Regions from separate parts of the Pectobacterium sp. HCp5_1 genome, predicted to be linked through region 2. Evidence: predicted binding sites of a transcription regulator. Region 2 holds the regulator's gene; the other holds the start of a gene.
The links. The regulator CRP, encoded in region 2, controls carbon source genes, mostly activating them, when cyclic AMP is high. The targets are predictions, from matches to a motif close to ATGTGANNNNNNTCACAT.

Region 1 (15,962 bases), on a different contig from region 2:
CAATCTGCAGCAGCAGCGCTTCACTCAGTTGCAGCGACAGCGCATCCGACTTCATACACTCCTGCCTCAACGCATCCACCTTCTCGCGGAGGGTATCCATACCTTCCGAGCCTAGGCACCAGTGGCGCTGGCTTTGTGGCAGCTCCCCGCCCGGCAGTAACGCTTGCCAGTCGGCAGATAGCGTCAGGCGATTGCGGATATAGAGAATGTTGTCCAGTTCGAGCCCGTGGACGGATTCATAGCTGTGGCGATCGTTCGCGGAGACATAGAACATATCGCCGCGAGTGATGCGGTAAGGCACATCATTCCAGAGGTGCAGGCCATTGCCACGCCAGACAATCACCAGTTCGTCGAAATCATGATGGTGTAGCGGAAACACAGGCTGTGGATGCCGTTCGGCAACCATCACGGCATTCTTGTCGGTGAGGAAATAGTCTTCAGTCTGTAATTTCAAACCCCGTATTACTGTCGTCATTCCCTCACCCGCAGTTGCCGTTACCTACTCTTCACGAGAAAACGCCTGATGGCGCAGTGACTTAGGTGCCTGCGAGAATGCCTTGCGGAATTGCGTCGAGAAGTGATTGCTGTCGCTAAATCCACAGGCGTGCGCAATAGTGGTGATGGAATCATCACTCTGCTGCAACCGCCGACGAGCCTCCAGTAATCTTAACCGATTCAGATAGCGTTGTGGCGTCATACCCGTGTGTTGTTTGAGCTGACGGTGCAGCGTACGCAGCGGCAGTGAGAACTGATCGGCCAGACTGCCCCAGTTCACCTCTTCGCTGTAGTTGTTTTGCAGCCAGCCCAGCAGCGCCTGTACCCCCTGACGCTCGGAGCCGTTGGCCTGCGTCTGGAAACAGTGTTGGCGCAGTTGCACCAGAATGTGCAGAAACAGGCTCTCGCTGGCGGCAATCGCTTCCGGTGCATCGCTCTGCGCCAGCTCCGCCAGACTGTTCATCGACTGTTTCAACTGCTGCATCCCCGCCGCATTCACCTGCCATTGCCCTTGCCACTCGCCGTTCGGGCCATACGGTAAAAAGGCAGCGATATCGGAAAGGAAGCGGAATCCGCGCGGCGAGCGGTACAGCATGTTGGTCAGGCACAGCCCTTCGACATCTTCAAACAGATGCCGATCGTTATCGCGAACGAAGAATACCGAACCGCTACACAGTGCGTAGGGCTGATCGTTAAACACATGGACGCCAGCACCCTGCTCCACCAGCACGATTTCCCAGAAATCATGATAATGCTCAGGAAACGCCGCTTGTGGGGTACGCGGCTCCACCGCAACCGTTACGGCACGCGAAGTAAAAAAATCATCACCACGAAGTAACGTCATTTCAGTTCTCCATTCAGCCTCTGGCAAAAGTGCGGCCTTTGAAAAAGGGTAGTCAGAAGCCACAAAACCGGCCTTCAAATACCGTCGCCCACACGCCATCTGACTGCTCTTTTTTTAAGATCGCACCGCCTAATTGATTGAAGTGTGGCAAGGATCACACCGCTTTTTCCCTGATTTTTTCATGGTTATTCCCTGAATAATTTCCCAGATTGTGAGCCCTTTCACGGTCAGCTTTGTCATTTTGCCAGCCGCCTGTTGTAGATGGCACTCATAGGAAGGTGGCTTCTGTTACCGCTCCTTACACTGCAACACATCCAACAAGTAAGGAGTGCGGCTATGGCGGTGAAGAATATCGTGGCGGTGGATTTAGGTGCATCCAGTGGTCGGGTCATGCTGGCAACCTTGCACACCGCAACGCAGCATTTGACGCTGAAAGAAATTCACCGTTTCAGCAATACGCTGGTGTTTCAGGACAACCATCACCAGTGGGATCTGGCCGCGCTGGAAGGCGACATCCTCACCGGATTACACCAAATCGATGCCATGGGTATCACCCCCGATAGCATCGGGATCGACAGCTGGGGCGTGGACTATGTGCTGCTGGATAAGGACGGGCAGCGCGTTGGCCTACCCTATTCCTATCGCGACCACCGCACCGACGGCGTGATGGCTACCGTCACCGCCGAGCTGGGGCGTGAGGCGATCTATCAGCGTACCGGCATTCAATTCCTGCCGTTTAATACGCTGTACCAGCTTAAAGCACTGTGTGACACATCATCTGACGATCTGAATCAGGTGGCACACCTGCTGATGATTCCCGACTATTTTCACTATCGCCTCACAGGGAATCGGGTCTGCGAATACACCAACGCCAGCACGACCCAACTGCTTAATCTGGAACAGAAAACCTGGGACAGCGAACTGCTGGACTATCTGAGCATCCCGCGCCGCTGGTTGAGCGATCTGGTGCAACCGGGACACGCTGTAGGGAACTGGACAGCGCCAAGCGGACAGCAGATTCCCGTCACCGCTGTCGCCACGCACGACACCGCCAGCGCGGTGGTCGGCGCACCGTTGCTGAGCCGCGACAGCGCCTACCTCAGTTCCGGCACCTGGTCACTAATGGGCATCGAGAGCGACACGCCGTTTAACAGCCCGCAGGCGCTGGCCGCCAATATCACCAACGAAGGTGGCGTGGATGGCACCTATCGGGTACTGAAAAACATCATGGGGCTGTGGCTGCTACAGCGCGTTTGTCAGGAGCGTGACATCAAGGATTTAGGCGCGCTGATTCAGTCCGCCGCCGCTCTACCCGCTTTTGTCAGTTTGATTAACCCGAATGACGATCGCTTTATCAATCCGCCGTCTATGCATCAGGCGATCCGCGACTATTGTCGTGAACACGGCCAGCCCGTGCCCCAAAGCGATGCCGAACTGGCACGCTGCATCTTCGACAGCCTCGCGCTGCTCTACCGACAGGTGGTACTGGAACTGGGCGAACTGCGCCACGCGCCAATCCGCCAGCTGCATATTGTCGGCGGCGGCAGCCAGAACGCCTTCCTGAACCAGCTGTGCGCCGATGTGTGCCAGATTCCGGTTCTGGCCGGGCCGGTCGAGGCCTCGACGCTTGGCAATATCGGCTGCCAACTGATGGCGCTGGACGCCGTCGCCGACCTTGCCGCATTCCGGCACATGCTGACTCATAACTTCCCTCTGCATCGCTATACCCCGCGTGCGGAGAGTGATTTTGCCGGGCACTGGCGTCGTTTTCAGGCGCTCAGCCAGCCAGAAACCGCCCCACAGGGCAAAAAGGAGACCACGCAATGAGCACACCTATTGAAGCTGCCTGGCAGTTGGCAAAAACGCGTTATGCCAGCATAAATATTGACGTAGAGGCCGTGCTGGAACAGCTAGACCAGATTCCAGTGTCAATGCACTGCTGGCAGGGCGACGATGTGGCCGGATTCGAGAACACCGGCGGGCCACTCACCGGCGGCATTCAGGCCACGGGGAACTACCCCGGTAAGGCGAGCACACCGGATGAACTGCGTGCCGATCTGGAACAGGCATTCGCGCTGATCCCAGGCCCTAAGCGACTGAACCTACACGCCATCTATCTGGAATCTGCCCAGCCCGTCGCCCGCAACGAGATTGCCCCCGAGCATTTCAGCACCTGGGTTGAATGGGCCAAGCGCCACCAGCTCGGTCTGGATTTTAACCCGACCTGTTTTTCTCATCCGCTGAGCGCAGACGGCTTTACCCTATCGCACCCAGACGAAAAAGTACGCCGTTTCTGGATTGAACACTGTCAGGCCAGCCGCCGGATTTCAGCCTACTTCGGGCGCGAACTCGGCACGCCATCGGTAATGAATATCTGGGTGCCGGACGGCATGAAAGATTTAACCATTGATCGACTGGCATTCCGCCAGCGACTGCTCAGCGCATTGGATGAGATCATTTCCGAACCGCTCGATCAGGCACATCACATCGACGCAGTGGAAAGTAAGCTGTTCGGAATAGGTGCGGAAAGTTTTACCGTCGGCTCCAACGAATTTTATCTTGGCTACGCAACCAGCCGCGGCACTGCGCTCTGTCTGGATGCCGGACACTTCCATCCAACCGAAGTCATTTCCGACAAGATCTCTAGTGCGATTCTGTACGTTCCGCGTCTGCTGCTGCACGTCAGCCGTCCGGTACGCTGGGACAGCGACCATGTGGTGCTGCTGGACGACGAAACCCAGGCCATCGCACACGAAATCGTGCGCCATAAACTGCTTAACCGCGTGCATATCGGGCTCGATTTTTTTGATGCCTCGATCAACCGCATCGCCGCCTGGGTCATCGGTACCCGCAATATGAAGAAAGCCCTGTTACGCGCGCTGCTGGAACCCACGGAAACGCTGCGCACACTGGAACAAAACGGCGATTACACCGCGCGTCTGGCCCTGCTGGAAGAGCAAAAATCACTGCCGTGGCAGGCCGTGTGGGAACACTACTGCCAGCGTCATGACGTCATCCCGGGCAGCGAATGGCTGCAACAGGTACGTCAGTATGAAGAAACCATCCTCACTCAACGTCAAGGGTAAGATTATGCAAGCAATTCTCTCTTCCTGGTTTGTACAGGGAATGATTAAAGCCACCAGCGACATGTGGCTCAAAGGCTGGGACGAACGTAACGGCGGTAACGTCAGCCTGCGCCTGACGGCTGAGGATGTGACGCCTTATGAAAGCGATTTCTACCCGCAGCCGCGTCATGAAGCCCTTTCACAGCCGATGCCTGCGCTGGCTGACTGCTGGTTTATCGTCACCGGCTCCGGCAAATTCTTCCGCAATGTGCAGTTGGATCCGGCCGATTCACTGGTGGTGTTGCAGGTCGATAGCGACGGTAAAGGCTACCGCATTTTCTGGGGGCTCACCAACGGCGGCCTGCCGACTTCTGAACTGGCTTCGCATTTCCAGTCACACATTGTCCGTATGGGCGTCACTCACGGACGCGACCGCGTCATCATGCACTGCCACGCGACCAATCTGATCGCCTTGAGCTATGTGCTGGAGCTGGATACCGCTAAGTTCACCCGTGAACTGTGGGAAGGCAGCACGGAGTGTCTGGTCGTCTTCCCGGACGGCGTGGGGATTGTGCCGTGGATGGTGCCGGGCACCGATGCCATTGGCGATGCCACCTCCGAACAAATGAAGCGTCATTCGCTGGTGCTGTGGCCTTTCCACGGTATCTTCGGCACTGGCCCGACGCTGGATGAAGCCTTCGGCCTGATCGATACCGCAGAGAAATCCGCCGAAGTGATGGTGAAAGTGATATCGATGGGCGGTAAGAAACAGACGATCTCAACCGAAGAGCTGATCGCGTTGGGTAAACGTTTCGGCGTCACGCCAATGGAAGCCGCGCTGCGCGTGTAGCAGATTTTAAGCATAAACTACTTTCAGCATAACATTAGCTTCAGCCTCAACTCGCCACGGCCTCACTGCCGTGGCGTTCTGCCAACGACTACGGGGGATTCATCCATGTTGCGTAAGGCTTTTGTGATGTCAGTTTTTCCTGACAGCCACGATGAATATCAGCGTCGCCACAATCCTATCTGGCCGGAGCTGGCCGAGGTGCTCAAGAATCACGGTGCACACCACTACAGCATTTTTCTGGATAAGCAGCGCAATCTGCTGTTCGGCTATGTCGAGGTCGAATCCGAAGCTCGCTGGGAAGCGATTGCACAAACGGACGTCTGCCAGCGCTGGTGGAAGCACATGAGCGACGTCATGCCCGCCAACCCTGATAACAGCCCGGTTAGTGATGCGCTGGAACCGGTGTTCTATCTGGACTAACGCATTCTCTGAACCACGCATCATCGTGTAGCGGTAATAACATTACCGCTGCGTCATTATTGTTGAAGCTATAAAGTTGAAACTATAAAAAAGAAATAATGTGTCATTTAATTAATGATTCCCGTTACCTATAATCGTGACTTTAACGGTATAAATAATTATCGATTATTGATGGCTATCACATTTTATTTTTCCTATTTGTGAAATATCCATCTTTCACATTAAAAATAAAAACATTTATTAAAACAATCCTTAACAACCACACTTCACTTAAAAACAATCCATTGCCAGTTTAAAAATAAACAGAATTTAGTGTCGCCATAATGAACCTGATTATTATTAAGTTCCGTTTATTCACCAACCTCTCTTTATCGAATTACGTATTATAAAGATCTTATTTTCTTTGCCGTTATCACTACTACCTTCTCTCTATAATCAATAAGAATAACGATGAAATTTTCCCAACTCACAGTGTTCTCTAAGTTATTACTCGGTTTTTCCGTCCTGATAGCCATGATGTTGTTATTAGGTGTGGTTTCACTACTTCAGCTTAGCGTTAATAATAACCGTATTGATGAATTAAGCAGCAGCAGCCTGCCCGGCGTGCGATATAGCCTGGAAATGCGTGGCGCGCTGTCTGAAACGCGTTTGCAGCAAATACAATATATCGACTCCAAAACGCCTGAAGAGCGCGAAGGTCATCGCAAAGAATTACTGCAAAATGCCGATGCCTTTCTTGCTGCATTTAAGAACTACCAAACCGTAGCTAACAGCGAGGATAAAAAAGCGCTGATTAAGGTCATTGGCGAAAATTTCTCCGGCTTTAACGCGGTCAACACCACGCTGGTTGATACCGTCAATCGGGGCGATCTGGTTGAAGCGAGTAAAATCAGCGGGGCAAGCTCATCCAAATATCGTAGTCAGCTAATGAAAGATCTGGCCCGACTGGTAGATATGGAAGTGGCGACGGCAAAAGATATCGTTGTCAGTGCCGATTCGACTTATCGGACGTCACAATACTCTGTCTGGGGATTGCTGCTGCTCGCCCTGCTGACGACGGCCGTTATCGCGACCGTTATCTCACGTAATATTTCGCGCCAGCTCGGCGGCGACCCGCATTACGCTCAGGAAATCATGACGGAGATTGCCTCCGGTAATTTGACAGCGCAAATCCAGCTGCGCCAAGGGGACAACAGCAGCCTGCTGGCCTCCATCAACTACATGAACCAGCAGTTGATGAGCATCGTGCATACCATCATGAGCGGCAGTGAATCCATCTCGCTGGCGTCCAACGAGATTGCTCAGGGCAACAGCGACCTGTCGCAGCGTACCGAAGAGCAGGCGGCTTCGCTGATTCAGGCATCGGCTAATATGCAGCAACTGACGCACACCGTACGCCAGAATGCGGATAACGCCAAAGAAGCCAGCCAACTGGCGCAGCAAACCTCCGAAACGGCTTCTCAGGGCGGGCTTATCGTGGACGACATGCTCAAGCGTATGCATGAGATCTCCGACAGTTCGCAGAAGATTGTCGATATTATCGCCGTGATCGAAGGAATTGCCTTCCAGACCAATATCCTTGCACTGAACGCCGCAGTAGAAGCGGCAAGAGCGGGTAGCGAAGGGAAAGGCTTTGCCGTCGTAGCAGGCGAAGTCCGGACGCTGGCACAGAAGAGCGCCAACGCCGCCAAAGAGATCAAAACGCTGATCGAAGGCACCGTCGAGAAGATTACCGACGGCTCAGCGCGGGCAGACAAAGCCAGCCAGGCGATGTCGGAGATTGTGCTGTCGGTGAAAAAGGTCACGGATATCGTGGCCGAGATTTCTCAGGCCTCCAACGAGCAGCATATCGGCATCAAAGAAATTAGCGTGGCGGTAGAACAAATGGATCGGGTCACTCAGCAAAACGCCGCGCTGGTTGAACAATCCGCCACGGCAGCACACGCCATGACGGAGCAGGGTGCACAGCTACGTGATGCGGTTCGTTTCTTCAAAGTTAATCAGGATCACATGCTGAGAATCCATTAATTCTCCTCTGCCCCGCCAGCAACCCGGCGGGGCAGCCACCTATTTCTGAGCTCTATTATTTCTAATAACTACTAACTCACCCTGTTTGCTTCATGAACAAACGTTGACGTCTGGTTTAGGCAAATGGGGTTATAGTTGCACCACTACACTACGTGCTGTGTTTTTACGTACCCGTTTTCTACGTATCAGGTTTCTGCGCAATCTGTTTCGTCAGTTGACGACTATTTTTACATCTCGCCGCACGGCGATAAGGAGACAACATGGACGAGCACCCTCGATGGCCCGGTAAACCGCATCCGTTAGAATAAGGACCGTCTTCTTCCCCGACCTCTCTGTTCTCTCCGTCTGCGCCGTTTACCTTCCTTAATACCTTAATTTTTTCCGCTTTACGTCCCTTTATCCGGGATGCGCGCCCGTGCGCGGCGGACAGGCAACATTAAGAGAGCAGCATCATGACCGATATGATCACGCAAACGGGGTATCGCCGCGCCCGTAAGACACCCACGGCCACCTTTGCGATTGCCCGCGAGGCGCAAAACAGCCTCGATCAAACACTGGCTAACCTGAATACGCATCTGCACGGCTTAAGCCATGATGACGTCATTGAGCGCCAGCAAACCTATGGCGAAAACCGCGTCGCCCATGAAAAAGCGCCGCACGCGCTGGTACAGTTGGCCACCGCGTTTAATAACCCGTTTATTTACGTACTGATGGCGCTGGCCGCGATCAGCTTTTTCACCGATTACTGGCTACCGCTGCGCCATAATGAAGAGACGTCGCTCACTGGTGTGATCATCATTCTGGTGATGGTGAGCCTGAGCGGCCTGCTGCGCTTTTGGCAGGAGTTTCGGACCAATAAAGCCGCCGAAGCACTGAAATCGATGGTGCGGACAACGGCCACCGTGCTGCGCCGCCCTCACGCCAGCGCCACCGCCGTCATGCAGGAAATTCCGCTTCAGCAGTTGGTTCCCGGCGATATTCTGACGCTTTCCGCCGGCGATATGGTGCCAGCGGATGTTCGGCTGGTGGAATCACGCGATCTGTTCGTCAGTCAGGCCGTCCTGACCGGTGAATCGCTGCCGATCGAAAAATACGACGTCTTCAGCGATATCAGCGCCAAAGGCTGTCAGCCCGCAGGCTGCGGCGGCGAGAGCGATCTGCTGGCGCTGTCCAACATTTGTCTGATGGGAACCAACATTTCCAGCGGCACGGCAACGGCCATCGTCGTGGCGACCGGCAGCCACACCTACTTTGGATCGCTGGCAAAATCGATTGTCGGCACCCGTTCCCAAACCGCCTTCGATCGCGGCGTGAACAGCGTAAGCTGGCTGCTGATCCGCTTTATGATCGTGATGGTGCCTGTCGTGCTGCTGATTAACGGCTTCACCAAAGGCGACTGGATGGAGGCGAGCCTGTTTGCGCTGGCGGTCGCTGTCGGCCTGACGCCGGAAATGCTGCCGATGATTGTCTCTTCGAATCTGGCAAAAGGCGCGATCGCCATGGCGCGGCGTAAAGTGGTGGTCAAACGGCTGAACGCGATTCAGAACTTTGGCGCGATGGACGTCCTGTGCACCGACAAAACCGGCACGCTGACGCAGGATCGCATCATCCTTGAACATCATCTGAATACGCAGGGTCAGGTCGACGCGAGCGTACTCCAGCTCGCCTGGCTCAACAGCGCGCACCAGAGCGGCATGAAAAACCTGATGGATCAGGCCATCATGCATTTTGGTCGTCATAATCCGGCCATCGCCGCACTGGGTCGCTATCGCAAAATCGATGAGCTACCGTTTGATTTCATTCGCCGCCGTCTGTCCATCATCGTTGCCGATGAACACAACCAGCAACGCCTGATTTGCAAAGGCGCGGTAGAAGAAATGCTGGCGGTCGCTACGCACGTGAGTGAAAACGGACAACGGTATGAACTGGACGACGAGCGCCGCAGTACGCTGAAAACGCTAGCGGAAAACTACAACCAGCAAGGGTTCCGCGTGCTGATGATCGGCACCCGTGAACTGAGTCCGGTGGGCAGCACGCTGCCGCTGAGCGCCGAGGATGAACGCGACCTGACAATTTGCGGCCTGCTGACGTTCCTCGATCCGCCGAAAGAAAGCGCCTCTGCCGCCATTCGCGCCCTGCATGAAAACGGCGTGACGGTGAAAGTTCTGACGGGCGATAACGCGATTATTACCAGCAAGATCTGCCGCGATGTCGGGCTGGAACCGGGCGAGGTGCTGGAAGGCAACGCTATCGATGCGCTCAGCGATGAGCAGCTCGGCGTGCTGGTAGAACAGCGCACCATTTTTGCCCGGCTGACGCCGCTGCAAAAATCTCGCGTGCTGAAAGCGCTGCAAGGGAATAACCATACGGTCGGCTTTTTGGGCGACGGTATCAACGATGCTCCCGCCCTGCGCGATGCGGATATCGGGATTTCTGTCGATACCGGCACGGATATCGCCAAGGAATCGGCCGATATCATTCTGCTGGAAAAGAACCTGATGGTGCTGGAAGAAGGCGTCATCAAAGGGCGCGAGACATTCGGTAATATCATCAAATACCTGAACATGACTGCCAGCTCCAACTTCGGCAACGTGTTTTCAGTGCTGGTCGCCAGCGCCTTTATTCCGTTCCTGCCGATGCTGGCGATCCATCTGCTGATTCAGAACCTGATGTACGACATCTCTCAGCTGTCGCTGCCGTGGGACAAAATGGATAAGGAATTCCTGCGTAAACCGCGCAAATGGGATGCCAAAAATATCGGTCGCTTCATGCTGTGTATCGGGCCGACATCATCGATTTTTGACATCACCACCTACGCGCTGATGTGGTTTGTGTTTGCCGCCAACAGCGTAGAGCATCAGGCCCTGTTTCAGTCAGGCTGGTTCGTTGAGGGGTTGCTATCACAAACGCTGGTAGTGCACATGCTGCGTACCCAGAAGATCCCGTTCATTCAGAGTACGGCTGCGCTGCCGGTGATGCTGATGACCGGGCTGGTGATGGCGCTGGGTATCTATCTGCCGTTCTCCCCGCTGGGGCCGCTGGTCGGTTTACAGCCGCTGCCGTGGGAATATTTCCCGTGGCTGGCTGCCACGCTGATTGGCTACTGTACCGTCGCTCAACTGGTCAAACGCGCCTATATTCGCCGCTTCGACCAGTGGTTCTGATCCCTTCTTTACCTCTTCCGGCGGGTGCGCTGTCGCCCGCCAAATCAGGAGCCGCTATGAAACCTTCTCGCCATGCATTCAGGATCGTTGTCTTCTTTCTAACCCTGATTTCAGTGATTAGCGTCACGATGCTTCTTACTGTCATCTAGACCGTAAAAATACTCATAAGATATCAAAATATATACCACCTTAGATGTAATATAAGTTAACGATCTTATCGCAAAAAAACAGAGAAAAAAGATATAAGCAATTAAATAATAAGAAATATATATTTATTGTTATGGTGGTAATTAAAATAGGCATGTTTTTTTAAGGAAATGAGAGCCTCAACGCTAAAACATTACATTATTAGGCCGAAACTAGAATAAACCCCTGTCTACTTTTGCAAACTGCACATGTCAGGAACGGACGACTTGCAGGCTATGGAGCACACCTATGAAATCCCTTCATCACATCTCGATCCGTAGTAAGTTCATTCTTGCCCTTCTCCCGCCCATCCTTGCCCTTCTCTGGTTCAGTTTTTCGGGTGTGGTGGAACGCCGCAGCACAGAAAATGAAATGATCCGTATGGAGAAGCTCATCACGCTGGCGCGCGATGCAGGCGAGTACGCTCACCAGTTACAGCGTGAGCGCGGCTTGAGCGCAGGCTATTTTGGCAGTCAGGGGAAAAATTTTGGCCCGGAGCTTACCACGCAGCGGCAAGCCACCGATCGGGCACAGCAGGTGCTTGAGCAAACCGCCGCAAACCTGAGCCGCGCCGAGCTTGGGGACGCCGTCAGCGAAGAGCTCGGGCGCGTCACGCAGAAAATGCAACAGCTCGTAGAGCATCGCCGCAGTGTCGATAGCATATCGATACCCGTTGCCCAAGCCATCGGCTACTATTCCGATTCCGTCAGCTATCTGCTGAATATCGTCGGGGACATGACTCATCTGGTCAGTGACGGCGGTATCGCCCAGCGGCTGGCGGCCTATTACAACCTGCTGAACGTCAAAGAACAGGCCGGGCTTGAACGCGCCGTGCTCTCCAACACGTTCTCTGCCAATAGCTTTGCTGCCGGAATGTTCGAACGTCTGAATCAGATGATTGGCCGAGGAGAGGCCTATACCACAGCCTATAATATGTTCGCCAATCCCGAGCTGCGCAGGGCTTTTGAGCAGGCTCTCAACAATCCTTCTGCACAAAGCGCACTTCAGATGCGTAATAAGGCCATCGCCTCTCCCGGCGGCAATTTTGGTATCGATGCGAGCCAGTGGTTTAACCAACAAACGGCAAAAATCGATGAGTTGAAAAAGGTTGAACAGCTCGCCACCAACGATCTGACGGCACAGGTGAATACCTTAGCCGCCAAGGCGCGCCAGTCCTGGATTAGCTATCTGGCCGGTGCGCTGGTTTCTCTGCTCATGGCACTCGGTCTGGCTTCCATGGTCATGCGCAGCATCAACGAGCAGCTTCAACAAACGCTGACGACCATTCGCGAGATGGGCGGGGATCTTACGCGCCGCCTGCGCGTGCCGGGAACCGACGAACTGTCGCAGTTGAATCAGGCGTACAACGCCTCACTGGAAAACATCGCCGATATGGTGGTGAGTATTAAGCGCAGCTCGCAGACGATCGGACAAGCCAGCAGCGAGATCGCCAACGGCAATCAGGATCTGGCGCAGCGTACCGAAGAGCAATCCGCTTCGCTGGTGCAAACCGCCAGCAGCATGGAAGAGATTACCGTTACGGTAAAACAAACCGCCGACTTTGCCGGACAGGCGCGTCAGTTGACCACCGAGGTGGACGATCAGGCTCATCGTGTCGGCACCATTACCGAATCGGCCAGCGGTGCGATGGAAAGAATTCAGGATGCCAGCCAGCGCGTGAACGCGGTGGTTTCCGCCATTGATGCGATTGCCTTTCAGACCAACCTGCTGGCGCTGAACGCGGCGGTTGAGGCCGCACGAGCGGGGCAGCATGGCCGCGGGTTCTCTGTCGTCGCGGCGGAAGTACGTCAGCTGTCGCAGCGAAGTGCCGACGAAGCGGGCAAAATCCGCGCGCTCATCGCCGACAGCATTGCCAGCGTCAGCGAAGGGACAAAGCTGGTGAACCAATCGAACCGGGGGATTAACGATATCGTCGCAGGTACCCGTAAAGTGCGCGATCTGGTGAATGAAATCGCGGTCGCCGCCGATGAGCAATCGCTGGGCATCGCGCAAATTAACGAAGCGCTCAGCCAGCTAGAGATGGTCACGCAGCAGAATGCGACGCTGGTTTCTCAGGCTTCCGTTGCCAGCCAGTTACTGGATGAACAGGCGATTAAAATGGAATCGCTGGTCAGCCGCTTCAAGGTTGACGACAACGCACCGCAGCAGCCTTTGCGGCAAGCGCTGTTATCAAGGTAGCGCATAGACCAACAGTAATGCTTTCTGTCCTTTTAGCCGGGCGATGTAGCCCGGCTCCATTTAATTATTTAGACGATATATCCCTCATCACGTCCCCCTCTATCTCTCCTTTATATTCCCTCTTTATCTCTTCTATTTATTTCCACACTTTATATTGGGTTAATAGAGATAAAATCCATTTTATATTTCCAAACATAATTATAATTGGTACCCTCGTCACTTTAATTAACTAATTAAAGTGGATGTCGATAACGCATTACTTTATATAAAAAGGCCTGACAATAAGGATGTAAATTGCAATATCAATGCAACATTAAATACCTAACCTCAAAGGAGGTTAAGTAAAATATCTTTTTCTTATCATAAGGAAATAAATCACAAAATATTGTTTTTAAAGGAATTAAATAATAATTCATTTATATAAATAAAAAATTAAAATATAAGAAAATTCTCAATAAGCGTCACGATTTAGAAAACACCAGAACTAAATTTAATTATGCACACCTTAATTAAGTGAAGGCTAATAATTAATGATTCCGTTTTCCTTCCCAACTGGGCGGGAATATTCCTGTGTTTTCTAAAGAGAGAGTTTACTTTGACGACATTAAAACCCCTATTAGCCAAAAACCGTAGTTGGGCTACGTTGCGTCGCCAACGCCATCCCCACTATTTCAGAAAGCACACGCAGGGCCAGACGCCCCACTCACTCTGGATCGGCTGTTCAGACAGTCGTGTTCCTGCCGAAGTGCTGACGGGTTCTGCTCCCGGCGAGCTTTTTGTTCACCGCAATATCGCGAATATGGTGGTGACAGACGACGATAATTTCATGAGCGTGCTGCAATATGCCCTCGAATACCTGCATGTTTCCCGCATCGTGCTCTGTGGCCACTATGGCTGTGGCGGTGTTCAGGCGGCAGTGAACCTACCCGACATGGGACTCGCTCAGGAGGATTCCGCCCTTTCTCGCCGCATCACGGATCTGCGTCAGGCACTTTCGCCGCATATTGCTGCCTCGCAAGATAGCGATGCCGATGAAAGCACGCGCCAGAATCAACTGGTGGAAGCCAACGTGCTGGCACAGTTCGACCACCTGATAGCCTGTGAACCGGTGCAAAAAGCCTGGCGCAATGGCGTCGATCTTGATGTTTTCGGCTGCGTCTACGACCTGCATAGCGGCCACCTAAAAGAACTCATCCACCGTCACGCCCAGAAACAGGAGGCATCCCCATGAATCTGAGCACACTCCGACATGATATCCCTGCGGGGCTCGTCGTCTTCCTTGTTGCCCTGCCGCTGAGCCTCGGTATCGCGCAGGCCAGTGGTCTTCCTCCTTTTGTCGGTCTGTTGACCGGCGTCGTCGGCGGTATCGTCGTCACCCTGTTCAGTCCATCTCGCTACGCCGTCAGCGGCCCTGCCGCCGGTCTGGTTACTATCGTCTCCGGCTCTATCGCCAGCCTGGGATCGTTTTCGGCATTGCTATTGGCGATCATGCTCGCAGGAGTGCTGCAATGCATTATGGGCCTACTGCGCGCCGGGCGTTTCATTACGCTCATCCCCGGCACCGTGATTAAAGGCATGCTGTCTGCTATCGGCATCCTGCTGATTCTTCAGCAAATCCCGCTCGCCTTCGGTTCGGATGGAGAGGACAGCCTGAAATCGCTCTTCGACGCCTCCGAACCGGGATTCTCCGCCAGCGCGCTGACCGTCTGCCTGGTCGGGCTGGCAATTCTTTGGCTCTGGACCACCAAGCCCGTGCAGAAAATCAGCGCATTTAGCTGGCTTCCCGGCCCACTGGTCGCTGTGCTCTTTGGCGGACTCTTTACCGTCTACGGTGAGCGCTTGTCCTCCGAAATGGTCGATAACCTACCGCGTATTGTCCTGCCGGAATTTGGCAGTCTGGAACAGTTGATGGGGGAGATGACGCGTCCTGACTGGCAGGCATGGAAGAACCCGGCGGTTTATGTCGTCGCGGTAACGCTGGCGCTGGTGGCTAGCCTGGAAACCTTGTTAAGTCAGGAAGCGCTGAAGAAAATTCGTCCACAGCACCCTGCGCCTTCGCCGGATAAAGAGATGCGTGCGCAAGGTATCGGGAACCTGCTCAGTGGTTTTCTGGGCGGATTGCCGATTACTGCCGTGATCGTACGCAGCTCCGTCAACGTCAATGCCGGCGCGCGTACCAAATTTTCCATCCTGCTACACGGTGTGCTGCTACTGCTTTGCGGCCTGTTTATGACCGACTTGCTCAACGTCATTCCGCTTGCCAGCCTGGCAGCCGTGCTGCTGTATACTGGCTATAAGCTGGCTTCTCCGCAACAGTTCCTGCTGCTGTGGCGTCAGGGTTTACAACAGTTCGTGCCTTTCGCCGCGACTGTTGTCGGGATCATTGTGTTTGGGATGCTGGCAGGCATCGGGATTGGCATCGTGACCCAGTTGGCCTTCAGCATTTACAAAAGCCACCGCAACGCGATGCAGCTCACACGCTACGGCGACCATTTTGTCCTGAGCTTTCAGCAGAACCTGACGTTTGTACACAACCCGCGTCTGCAAGGCTTGCTCAACAAGATCCCCGCCAACAGCGTCGTGATTGTGGAACACGACAACGCCGACTATATCGACCCCGATGTCCGCACAATGTTGGAAGATTTCCGCGAGAATGCGCAAGAACGCGGCATCAAACTCAGCCAGTGGCCGGTTTGACGCACGACTCACCA
Region 2 (12,322 bases):
CTTGTACGCCGGACGAGGCGGGCATTTCACTGGCTGCAATCCGTCACTTTGCCGATAAATTGCCTATTTTGGGCGTGTGTCTTGGCCATCAGGCGATGGGACAGGCGTTCGGCGCGCGCGTGGTGCGGGCACGACAGGTCATGCACGGGAAAACCTCAGCGATTGCGCATAGCGATACGGGGGTTTTCACGGGGTTGGCACAGCCGTTGACGGTCACCCGTTATCATTCACTCATTATTGATTCCGCCTCGCTACCCGATTGCTTTGAAGTTACGGCCTGGAGCGAACATGAAGGAAAGCGTGATGAGATTATGGGGATTCGCCATCGCGCATTGCCGCTGGAAGGGGTGCAGTTTCACCCAGAGAGCATTCTTAGCCAGCAGGGGCATCAGCTTTTGGATAATTTCCTTAAAATTTAGCGATATAGAAAGTTATTCTCCTCAGTAGCCGATTTAATATTGCCTGCAATTGATTTTTTATGCATATTTATTGACTATATTTTCATTCCGGTATGATGGACAGCAGAGTGAGGCAGCAAATGGCAGCAGAGCAGAAAGCAGTGACACGGGATACTCACGATAAAGTGATTTTGCCAGTTTATGCACCCGCTAAGTTTGTACCCGTGAAAGGTAAAGGGAGTCGCGTCTGGGATCAGGACGGCCGCGAGTATATCGATTTCTCCGGCGGTATTGCGGTTACGGCGCTGGGTCACTGCCATCCTGCATTGGTGAACGCGTTGCAGCAGCAGGGTGAAAAGCTGTGGCACACCAGCAATATTTTCACGAATGAGCCTGCGTTGCGCCTCGCCAGCAAATTGATTGATGCGACTTTTGCTGACCGTGTGTTCTTTGTTAACTCCGGTGCTGAAGCCAACGAAGCTGCCTTTAAGCTGGCGCGTCACTATGCGGTTAAACGCCATAGTCCGTATAAAACCAAGATCATCTCCTTCTACAATGCATTCCATGGTCGGACGCTGTTCACCGTTTCGGTCGGCGGACAGCCTAAATATGCCGATGGTTTCGGGCCTAAGCCTGCCGATATTGTTCATGTTCCCTTCAACGACCTGGCTGCTGTTAAAGCGGTGATGGACGATCACACCTGTGCAGTCGTGCTGGAACCGGTTCAGGGTGAAGGGGGGATTACGCCTGCTACGCCTGAATTTTTACAAGGTGTTCGCGATCTATGCGATCAGCACAAGGCGCTGCTGGTGTTTGATGAAGTGCAGAGCGGAATGGGGCGTACTGGCAAACTATTCAGCTACATGCACTACGGCATTACGCCGGATATTCTCACAACGGCTAAAGCATTGGGCGGTGGTTTCCCAATTAGCGCAATGCTGACGACGGAAGAGATCGCATCGGCTATGACGGTTGGGGTGCACGGCACCACCTATGGCGGCAACCCGCTGGCCTGTGCGGTGGCGGAAGCCGCGCTGGATATTATCAACACGCCAGAAGTGCTGTCAGGCGTGGCGGATCGCCACGATCGCTTTGTCAGTGAGCTTGAGAAAATCAATCAGCAGTTCGGTGTATTCGAACAGGTTCGCGGTATGGGTTTGCTGTTGGGGGCAGAACTGAAACCGCAATGGCATGGTCGTGCGGGCGAGTTTCTGGCGGCGGCAACGTCTCAGGGGCTTATGGTGCTGATGGCTGGGCCGAATGTGATCCGCTTTGTACCGTCGTTGATCATTGATGAAGATGATATTGTGCAGGGGATGGCGAAATTCGCTAAAGCCGTCGCGCAGGTTGTTAACGCAGCAAACTGATTACGTTACGCCATAAAAAAACGTAGGGAACGTTTTTCAGCGTTGCGTTAGCAACGACCCGTAGGGTGGTGAGCAGGAAGCTCGCCATAAAAAAAGCGTGAGGCCGAGGCTTCACGCTTTTTTATTGGTAGGGTACAGCGACAGGGGCTTAGCGAGTGCCGTAAACGACAATCGTTTTACCGTGTGCAGAGATCAGGTTCTGGTCTTCTAACATTTTCAGAATGCGGCCCACGGTTTCACGCGAGCAGCCAACGATTTGCCCAATTTCCTGACGGGTAATTTTTATTTGCATGCCATCTGGATGCGTCATGGCATCAGGTTGTTTGGCCAGGTTGAGTAGGGTTTGGGCAATACGGCCGGTCACATCAAGGAAGGCGAGGTTGCCGACCTTCTCAGAGGTAACCTGAAGTCTGCTTGCCATTTGTGCAGACAGACGCATGAGGATATCCGGGTTAACCTGGATGAGCTGGCGGAATTTTTTATAGGAAATTTCAGCCACTTCACAGGCAGTTTTTGCCCGCACCCAGGCGCTGCGCTCCTGACCTTCTTCAAACAGGCCGAGCTCGCCGATAAAATCGCCCTGATTGAGGTAGGAAAGGATCATTTCCTTGCCTTCTTCATCTTTGATTAGCACTGCGACAGAGCCTTTCACGATGTAGTAAAGCGTTTCTGCTTTTTCACCTTGGTGAATCAGCGTGCTCTTCGATGGATACTTGTGAATATGACAATGGGAAAGGAACCATTCGAGAGTTGGATCTGTTTGCGGTTTGCCGAGAACCATTCGCTATCATCCTCTGTTGTAATTCACTGCGCAAATTACAGGGGTCAGAGTTCCCTGTACGGCGTGTTTTACTGCTAAAAAAATAAAATTCAGTCTAGGCAGAATGACGTCAGGGAATATACTGAAACCACTGTACCCTTTATTTTCCGGTTGCTGCCTTGCCGCACCGTAAACGTGGCTGGGGTATGTCTGGCCAGGCCATCATCTTCTTCGTTTCTGGGTTTGTCCAGAAAAGGTCTATTCTGTTTTCGTTTTAACACAGCTTGAAGGACGTGTCTTGTGTTGTCTCGCTTCAGCATGACAAAGCGCTGATTAACGCTGGTTTTTGTACAGTAACGGTATAAATTTTCAAAAAATTTTTAGTGGAGAGGCATCATGCAGGCACGGGTAAAATGGGTTGAAGGCTTAACGTTTTTAGGCGAATCCGCATCAGGGCATCAGATAGTGATGGACGGCAATTCCGGTGATAAAGCGCCCAGTCCGATGGAAATGGTGTTGATGTCTGTAGGGGGATGCAGCGCGATTGATGTGGTATCGATTCTGCAAAAAGGCCGCAACGATGTAGCGGATTGTGAAGTGAAATTAACGTCAGAGCGTCGGTCTGACGCGCCGCGTTTATTTACCCACATCAATCTGCATTTTATCGTGACGGGAAAAGGGTTGACCGACAAAGTTGTCGAGCGAGCCGTCGTACTGTCGGCGGAAAAATACTGCTCTGTGGCACTGATGCTGGGTAAAGCCGTTGAGGTGACGCACAGCCACGAAATTAGAGTGCTGGAATAATCCCTTTCTCTGGGCACTCATTCTGGTCACTTAAGCCTGCTATTAGTGGAAACACCGGGGGAGGTTCCCGTCGGGAGGCCTCACCCCTGTGGTCGCCCCGTGTATCTCGATGCTTATTCGATGGTTTTCCCTTCAATTAACCGCTGCACCAGCGGCGCCATGATCAATTCCATCGCCAGCCCCATCTTCCCGCCGGGAACGACCAGCGTGTTGATGTGGGAGATAAAGGACCCCTGCAACATGGCGAGCAGATAGGGGTAATCAATATTGTCCAATCCCTGAAAATGAATCACGACGAAGCTTTCGTCCAGTGACGGAATCGATTTGGCAGCGAACGGGTTGGAGGTGTCCACGGTAGGCACACGCTGGAAGTTGATGTGTGTGCGAGAGAACTGTGGCGTGATATAGGTGATGTAGTCTTCCATTGAGCGGACGACGGAATCCATCACCGCTTCACGCGAGTGACCGCGCTCATTAACGTCACGAATCAGCTTTTGAATCCATTCCAGGTTGACGATCGGCACTACGCCGACGAGTAAATCCACATGCTGTGCCACGTCGTTTTGCTCAGTGACCACGCCGCCGTGTAGCCCTTCATAGAACAGGATGTCGGTGGGTTCCGGCATTGGTTCCCACGGCGTGAATGTTCCGGGAACCTGATTATAGGGAATCGCTTCATCGTAGGTATGCAGGTATTTACGCGTCTGGCCGCGCCCGTGCAGGCCATATTCGATAAACGACTGTTCCAGCAGGCTGAAATCATTCGCTTCCGGGCCGAAATAGCTGATGTGGCGTCCTGAATCACGTGCTTTACGAATCGCCATATCCATTTCCGGGCGGGTATAGCGGTGAAAGCTATCGCCTTCTAACTGGGCTGCGCGCAGATCAAACTGCTGGAAAATCTTACGGAAGGCCAGACTGGTTGTTGTGGTTCCCGCTCCGCTGGAGCCGGTAACCGCAATAATCGGATGCTGATGTGACATAAGGTGCGTGACTCCGTGATCGCGATGCCCGCGTAGACCGAAGGCCTGCGCGCATCCTCAAAAAAGACGTAATTGTCATCATTGTTAGCATGTTTGGCGCGTTCTTTCACGACTTTCGGCGTGCTCAATAAGGAGCATGTCCTCCAGAATTGAGCTGATTACGCGGCATGATATTGAGGGTTTCATGCAACTCAGACCACACCAACACCACCTCGCCAGACTGGAGTTGGCCGCGGATATCTTCCACTTTCTGCGCCAGTGAACGCTCCTGTTCGCCATAATCGGTGCCTTCCCGCAGGACGAAAGATTCGATGATGTTATCCAGCGTTTCTGGATCGAGCTGTTGCCAGGGAATAATCACGCTATGTTTCCTGATTCAAAGGGTTCCTGAGTAAAAACGGTTCCTGAAGGAAAAGAGTCGCTGGCCTGGTCCAAAAATGGGCTAAGCCAGTTGGGAATGCGCTGTTCCAGCCACATTTCCGGTTTCAGCAACGTTCCGCCGACGAAGCCGACATGCCCGCCATGTTCCGTTAGCTGATACTCAATATTAGACGGTAACTGCGACAGATCGGGAATCACCTCTGACGTCATGAAAGGATCGTCCTTCGCATGGATGATGAGTAGCGGTTTACGTATCTGAGGCAACAGCGGCAGAGCGCTACAGCGTCGATAGTAGTCGGCTGCATCGCGGAAGCCGTGGATACGTGAAGTAATGACGTCATCAAACTCGCGTAGCTGGCGGATTCGCTTCAACTGCGGTAGCTGAATTGGCAGCGTATCTGGGTAAGCCGCCAGCTTGCGGCCAGCGTTTTGTTTCAACAGGCGCAGCAGGTAGTGCTGGTAGACGCGGGAGAAGCCTTGTTCCATCCGACGGCTACAGGGTTCGAGCATCAGTGGTGCGGAAACAATGACGGCCGCGGACAGTGAACAGGCTTCGCCTTGCTGCGCGAGCAGATAGGCCAACATGTTGCCGCCGAGAGACACGCCGATGGCGGCGGTAGGAGCATCGCCCAGCGTCTCCTGCATCCAGTGCAGGAAATAGCTGGCATCGCTGGTTTCGCCAGAATGATAAATGCGCTTCATCCGGTTGGGCTTACCGCTGCATCCACGAAAATGCATGATGACGGCCAGCCAGCCGCGCTGCTTACAGGCATGTAGCAGGCCGTGAGCGTAGGGGCTATGAAAGCTACCCTCTAGCCCGTGGAACAGCACCACGCGCGGTTTGTGCCGTGCCTGTTCAGGGGCTTCGCTCCAGGCCAGATCGACGAAATCGCCGTCCGGCAATTCAAGTGGCTGCCAGACTGGCGAGAATTGCGCATGACGGCGGATCAGACGCGGTAATAGCGTTTGCAGATGTGGATTATGCGCGCCGCTCAGCGGACGAAAATGATCATACATAAAGGATATAGAAATCTTGTTGTCGGCTCTTGTACGATCAATATCACACTGTTAGCTTCAATGCTGCCAGTTGGTACGACATTTGGGTCAGGAGCGCCCACAAATAATGGAACTGAGTTTATTTCTTTCGATGTTGGGGTTTTTGTGGGTAGCGGCCATCACGCCAGGGCCGAATAATATGCTGTTGACCACCTCGGGCGCGAATTTTGGCTTTATGCGTTCACTGTGGCTGATGATCGGCATCATGCTGGGCATGCAGAGCATTTTGCTGCTGGTGGCATTCGGTGTCGGTGGTTTGATTCTGATTTACCCTTCGCTGCACTTTATTCTGAAAGTTCTCGGCAGTGCCTATCTGCTCTGGCTGGCGTGGAAAATTGCCACGGCGGCTTACGAACGGCTGGAAACGTCCGTTGCACCGCCCCAGCCGATCCGGCTTTATCAAGGGTGGTTGCTGCAATTTCTGAACCCGAAAGCGTGGCTCATGGCGCTGGGCGCGGTTGCCAGCTTTAGTCTGGCCGGTGAAGGCTATAACCAGTCTGTGATCGCGATAAGCATCGGGATTGTGCTGGTCAATCTGGTTTCCGGCGTCATTTGGCTCGGATTTGGCACGATGATTGGGCGACTGCTGCGCAGTAAAAAAGCGTGGATTATCTTTAATGTGTCAATGGGCCTGCTGACCGCCGCTTGCGTGCTGCTGATTTGGCATTAAGGCTTCGTTGATAACGTCGCGAGCGGTTTTTCGCTCGCGACGCCTTTCAGGTGAGAGAGACTGAATTTACTCGCTCTGCATCATCTGCTCTAGCTGTTCCTGCGCATCCAGCCAGGACAGCTCCGTTTCTTCCAGCTCGATTTTGACTTTGGTTTGCTGTTGCAGGCAATCGGTGAGTTCGGCCTTGCGGCTGATGTCGTAGATGGCGCTGTCTGCCAGTCGAGCTTCAAGCGCTGCGAGCGTTTCTCCCAGCTTTTCCATCTGCTGTTCAAGCTTGGTTATCTGTTTGCGCAGCGGCTGCGTTTGCGTTCTCAACTCAGCTTCGCGGCGTTTCTGATCTTTTCTGCCCTGCGCGCTGTTGGCGGCATTTTCTTTTGGTGTTTCATCAGCCGCATTTTCCTGACGTTGCAGGCCGACCAGCCACTGCTGGTAGTCTTCCAAATCGCCGTCGAACGGTTCTACTTTCTGGTCGTGTACCAGATAGAGATCGTCCGTAGTAGAACGGATCAGGTGTCGATCGTGCGAGACGACAACCAGCGCGCCTTCAAAATCGATTAACGCTTCGGTCAACGCCTGACGCATATCCAGATCGAGGTGGTTGGTCGGTTCGTCGAGCAGCAGGAGGTTCGGGCGCTGCCAGACGATCAGTGCCAGCACCAGACGGGCTTTCTCACCGCCGGAGAAGCGCTCGGTGATCTCGGTGACTTTGTCGCCCTGAAAACCGAAGCCGCCGAGGTAGTCGCGCAGTTGCTGTTCCGTTTCGCGCTCTGCCAGACGCACCAGATGCTGCAAGGGCGATTCGTCCGCACGTAGGAACTCTAACTGGTGCTGGGCGAAATAACCGAGCTTCACGCCTTTTGCCAACCCAATTTCCCCTTTCAGTGGGGCGAGCGTGCCAGCAAGCAGTTTGATCAGCGTGGATTTACCCGCGCCGTTATGGCCGAGCAGCCCGATACGGGAACCCGGTACTAAATTGAGTTTGATGGATTCCAGAATCAGCTTGTCGTTGTAGCCTGCGCTGACCTTTTCCATCTTCATGAGTGGATTGGGCAACGACTCCGGGGGGCGAAAGCTGAAGCGGAACGGGTTATCGACATGCGCTGGTGCAATCAGTTCCATGCGTTCCAGCATTTTTATCCGGCTTTGCGCCTGCTTGGCTTTGGTCGCTTTCGCACGGAAGCGGTCAATATAGTGTTGCAGATGTGCGACGCGCTCCTGCTGATGTTCATAGAGCGACTGCTGCTGTGCAAGACGGGTGGCGCGCTGGCGTTCAAACGAGGAGTAATTACCGGTGTACTCATTGAGCGACTGCTGCTCGATGTGCAGGATTTTGGTTACCACCGGATCGAGGAAATCGCGGTCGTGCGAGATCAGGACCAGCGTGCCCGTGTAGTTTTTCAGCCACTTTTCCAGCCAGATGACCGCATCCAGATCGAGGTGGTTGGTCGGTTCATCCAGCAGCAGCAGGTCTGAACGACAGATCAGAGCCTGTGCCAGATTCAGACGCATCCGCCAGCCGCCGGAAAAGGCGCTGACGGGCTGTTGCAACTGTGACTGAGAAAATCCTAGCCCATTGAGCAGGCTCGATGCTCTGGCCTGAATCGTCCAGGCCTGAATCGCATCCAGCTTGCCGTGCAGCGTAGCGATGGCGTTGCCGTCGTTCTCTTCGTTGGCGGTCTGCAACGCGGCTTCCAACTGGCGAAACTCACGGTCGCCGTCAATCACGTAATCCAGCGCGGGTTTGTCTAACGCAGGCGTTTCCTGATTGACCCAAGCCAGTGACCAGTTTTGCGGGAAGGTCGCACTGCCACCATCGGCGCTGATTTCACCTTTCAGTAATGACAGCAGCGTAGATTTACCACAGCCGTTTTTGCCAACCAGACCGACTTTCTGGCCGGGATTAACCGTTGCTGTCGCGTTGTCGATCAGAACGCGCACACCACGTCGAATTTGCAGTGAAGAGAAAACAATCATAAAGCGCCGTATGTTCAGAGTATGTTAAATTATGGACATATCAGGACACGCGGTGCCCTGTTTTTAGTCGTTGCGCTGCATGGTAACGGAAAACGATTATTATGACGACGCTTTGGAGGGGAATGATGTCGCAGCCACCGAAGATTTTGCTGCTGTATGCCCATCCGGAACCACAGGACTCGGTAGCGAACCGGATCTTATTGCAACCGGCTCAGCAGTTGGCGAATGTAACTGTGCACGATCTTTACGCACACTATCCTGACTTTTTTATCGATATTCATCATGAGCAGCAGCTACTGCGTGAGCATCAGGTCATTGTTTTCCAACATCCATTTTATACCTATAGCTGTCCGGCTTTGCTGAAAGAGTGGCTCGATAGGGTGTTATCCCGTGGTTTTGCCAATGGGATCGGCGGGAATGCGCTGGCGGGGAAATATTGGCGCTCGGTGATTACTACGGGTGAGCCGGAAGATGCCTACCACGCTGACGGGAGCAATCGCTACCCGATGGATGATTTGCTACGTCCGTTTGAGCTGACGGCAGCCATGTGCCGTATGCATTGGATGCATCCCATGATTGTTTACTGGGCGCGTCGGCTACAGCCTGATGTGTTGTTGAGTCAAGCCAGAGCTTACGGTGAATGGCTATCCTCCCCTTTACCTGAAGAGGAACGCTGATATGGAGAGTTCCGCGCTACTGACCGCCGGAGTTTTATTTTTGTTTGTGGCGGTCGTAGCTGTACCGATTGCTGCTCGATTAGGCATTGGTGCCGTACTGGGCTATTTGATCGCAGGGATCGCCATTGGCCCTTGGGGGCTTGGCTTTATCCGTGATGTGGAAGCCATCCTGCATTTCTCGGAGCTGGGTGTCGTTTTCCTGATGTTCATCATTGGCCTGGAACTGAATCCGTCCAAGCTCTGGACGCTGCGTCGCTCGATCTTTGGCGTTGGGGCGGCTCAGGTCGGACTGAGTACGCTGATTTTAGGCGGAGTCCTGTATCTGACGGATTTCTCGTGGCAGTCCGCGCTGATTGGCGGCGTGGGGCTGGCGATGTCGTCAACGGCCATGGCGCTGCAGTTGATGCGCGAAAAGGGCATGAACCGCAATGAGTCGGGGCAATTGGGCTTCTCTGTTCTGCTGTTTCAGGATTTGGCGGTTATCCCTGCTCTGGCACTGATTCCCATTCTGGCCGGTGTGCAGGGGGATTTCGGCGATTGGGAACGGATTGGGCTGAAGGTTGCCGCGTTTCTCGGCATGCTAATCGGCGGTCGCTATCTGGTGCGTCCGCTGTTCCGCTTTATTGCGGCATCCGGCGTGCGCGAGGTGTTCACCGCCGCTGCGCTGTTGCTGGTGCTCGGTTCTGCGCTGTTTATGGAAGCATTGGGGCTTTCCATGGCGTTAGGCACCTTTATCGCCGGTATTCTGCTGGCGGAAAGCGAATATCGGCATGAATTGGAAATTGCCATTGAGCCGTTCAAAGGCTTGCTGCTTGGGCTGTTCTTTATCTCTGTAGGAATGGCACTGCATCTTGGGATCCTCTACACCCACATCGTGAAGATTATGGTTGCAGTGCTGGTGCTGGTGGCAGTGAAAGCGGCTGTACTGTATGTCCTTGCGCGAATTAACCGTATGCGCCGCTCCGAGCGCTTGCAGTTTGCCGGGGTGCTGAGTCAGGGCGGTGAGTTCGCTTTCGTCCTGTTTTCCGCAGCGGCTTCATTCAACGTATTGAAAGGTGAGCAACTGCCGCTGTTGCTGGTGACGGTGACGCTATCAATGATGACGACGCCGCTGCTGATGCAGTTGATCGACCGCATTCTGGTACGTCGCTATAACGTGCAGGATGTGCCGGATGAGAAACCGTATGTCGAGGACGACGAACCGCAGGTGATTGTGGTGGGCTTCGGACGTTTCGGACAGGTGATTGGTCGCTTATTAATGGCGAATAAAATGCGGATTACCGTTCTGGAGCGCGATATCAGCGCCGTGAGCCTGATGCGTAGCTATGGTTATAAGGTTTATTATGGCGATGCCACGGAGCTGGAACTGCTGCGCTCGGCGGGCGCGGATAAAGCGCGTTCAATCGTGATTACCTGTAATGCGCCGGAAGATACGATGGAGATTGTGCATCTCTGTCAGCAACACTTTCCAAATCTGGAGATTCTGGCACGGGCCCGTGGGCGTGTTGAAGCCCATGAGCTGTTACAGACGGGCGTAAAACATTTCTCGCGCGAAACCTTTTCCAGTGCGCTGGAGTTAGGGCGTAAAACGCTGGTGACGGTGGGCATGCACCCCCATCAGGCGATGCGTGCGCAACAGCATTTCCGCCGTCTCGATATGCGTATGCTGCGTGAACTGGTGCCGCAACTGACGGGGGATGTCGCGCAAATCTCTCGTGTGAAAGAGGCTCGCCGTGAGCTGGAGGACATTTTCCAGCGGGAAATGCTGCGCGAGCGACGTCGGCCTAGTGTGTGGGATGAGGACGACGAGTAAGAACCTATTCTCTAGGCTATTTTACTTGCCATTTTGAACCTGGGCAGTGCTCGCACAAACGCAATTGCGTTTGAACGCCTCTTGGGGCGGCCCGTAGGGTGAGCGAAGCGAATAAATCCTCACGTACTACGTGTACGCTCCGGTTTCTGCGCGCTGTCCGAGTCCAAACTGTCTGCGCCAATAACGCCTAGTAGAATAGGTTCTAGATTCCAGGTTCTAGATTTTAGGGCGGAGATGAATGGGAGTTATCATGCGTAAACGTTTTATTGCAGGGGCGGTGTGTCCGACGTGTCAGGCGCAGGACACGCTTGCTGTTGGACGAGAAGATGACGTCGAGGTTGTGGTGTGCGTGAAGTGCGGATATCGCCAGAGCCAGACAGAGGAACCTGCGGCGGCATCCGCCCCGCAGGCTAACGAGATTATCGGGATCTTCCGGCCAGAATGAGGGATGCGTGTCGTGGTGGCATTGTCACCAACCGTTGACGTTTTTTGATTCCAGACGGTACATAGGGACATTTTTCAGCTACAATTTGCGCCAGTTTGAATTCCAACGGTAGGAGATATCATGAAAGTAGCAAAAGATCTGGTGGTCAGCCTGGCCTATCAGGTACGTACAGAAGACGGTGTGTTGGTTGATGAGTCTCCGGTGAGCGCGCCGTTGGACTATCTGCATGGTCACGGTTCCCTGATTTCTGGTCTGGAAAACGCGTTGGAAGGCCGTGAAGCGGGCGAGAAATTTGATGTGAACATCGGTTCCAACGATGCTTACGGCAACTATGATGAGAATCTGGTTCAGCGCGTACCGAAAGATGTCTTTATGGGCGTTGACGAGCTGCAGGTTGGCATGCGTTTCCTGGCTGAGACCGATCAGGGTCCAGTGCCAGTTGAAATCACCGAAGTTGAAGACGACCACGTTGTTGTCGACGGCAACCACATGCTGGCAGGCCAAAACCTGAGCTTCAACGTTGAAGTTGTTGCTATCCGCGAAGCGACGGAAGAAGAGCTGGCGCACGGTCACGTTCACGGCGAACACGATCATGAGCACGGCGACGGCTGCTGTGGCGGTCACGGCCATGATCACGACCACGATCACGGTCACCAGCACGGTAAAGGCGGCTGCGGCGGCAACGGTGGATGCGGCTGCCACTAATTAGTCGTAGCGCATACGCATAAAAGAAACCTCAGGTTGATGAAGATCACCTGAGGTTTTTTTATTTATTGTTATATCTGGACGGTGGTGAGCGCCGGCATAACGGGTCGCGAATCTCAGTAATGCGGCGGCGGCGTTTCTTCCGACTGGGGGGCAACGAGCGAGGTTTGCTGGCTGCGTAGCCGATCGGTGAGTAGACGGACATGTTCACGCAGGCGGCTAATTTCCCGCTCGTGTTGAATAACCGTTTGGTTAAGTTCTTCTATGGTTAATTCCTGAAAAGCCTGTC

Region 1: rhaS (HTH-type transcriptional activator RhaS) is a predicted target of CRP. The motif match lies at 1,482-1,499, and genes of this name have one in related genera.

The regions. Positions count from the first base shown of each region.
Region 1 is NZ_JAUMIO010000038.1:13,998-29,959, reverse strand. Features, by position in the region: gene Q3A88_RS18960 (helix-turn-helix domain-containing protein) at 1-475, opposite strand, end outside; gene rhaS (HTH-type transcriptional activator RhaS) at 500-1,339, opposite strand; gene rhaB (rhamnulokinase) at 1,676-3,166, shown strand; gene Q3A88_RS18945 (L-rhamnose isomerase) at 3,163-4,425, shown strand; gene rhaD (rhamnulose-1-phosphate aldolase) at 4,430-5,254, shown strand; gene rhaM (L-rhamnose mutarotase) at 5,360-5,674, shown strand; gene Q3A88_RS18930 (methyl-accepting chemotaxis protein) at 6,125-7,702, shown strand; gene mgtA (magnesium-translocating P-type ATPase) at 8,155-10,866, shown strand; gene Q3A88_RS18920 (methyl-accepting chemotaxis protein) at 11,302-13,251, shown strand; gene Q3A88_RS18915 (carbonic anhydrase) at 13,847-14,482, shown strand; gene Q3A88_RS18910 (SulP family inorganic anion transporter) at 14,479-15,948, shown strand.
Region 2 is NZ_JAUMIO010000053.1:1,308-13,629, reverse strand. Features, by position in the region: gene Q3A88_RS20850 (aminodeoxychorismate synthase component II) at 1-419, shown strand, start outside; gene Q3A88_RS20845 (aspartate aminotransferase family protein) at 539-1,765, shown strand; gene crp (cAMP-activated global transcriptional regulator CRP) at 1,914-2,546, opposite strand; gene Q3A88_RS20835 (OsmC family protein) at 2,922-3,329, shown strand; gene Q3A88_RS20830 (phosphoribulokinase) at 3,443-4,312, opposite strand; gene Q3A88_RS20825 (YheU family protein) at 4,437-4,673, opposite strand; gene Q3A88_RS20820 (hydrolase) at 4,670-5,710, opposite strand; gene Q3A88_RS20815 (LysE family translocator) at 5,817-6,419, shown strand; gene Q3A88_RS20810 (ABC transporter ATP-binding protein) at 6,486-8,393, opposite strand; gene kefG (glutathione-regulated potassium-efflux system ancillary protein KefG) at 8,519-9,070, shown strand; gene kefB (glutathione-regulated potassium-efflux system protein KefB) at 9,072-10,883, shown strand; gene Q3A88_RS20795 (YheV family putative zinc ribbon protein) at 11,134-11,328, shown strand; gene slyD (peptidylprolyl isomerase) at 11,449-12,033, shown strand; gene Q3A88_RS20785 (protein SlyX) at 12,150-12,322, opposite strand, start outside.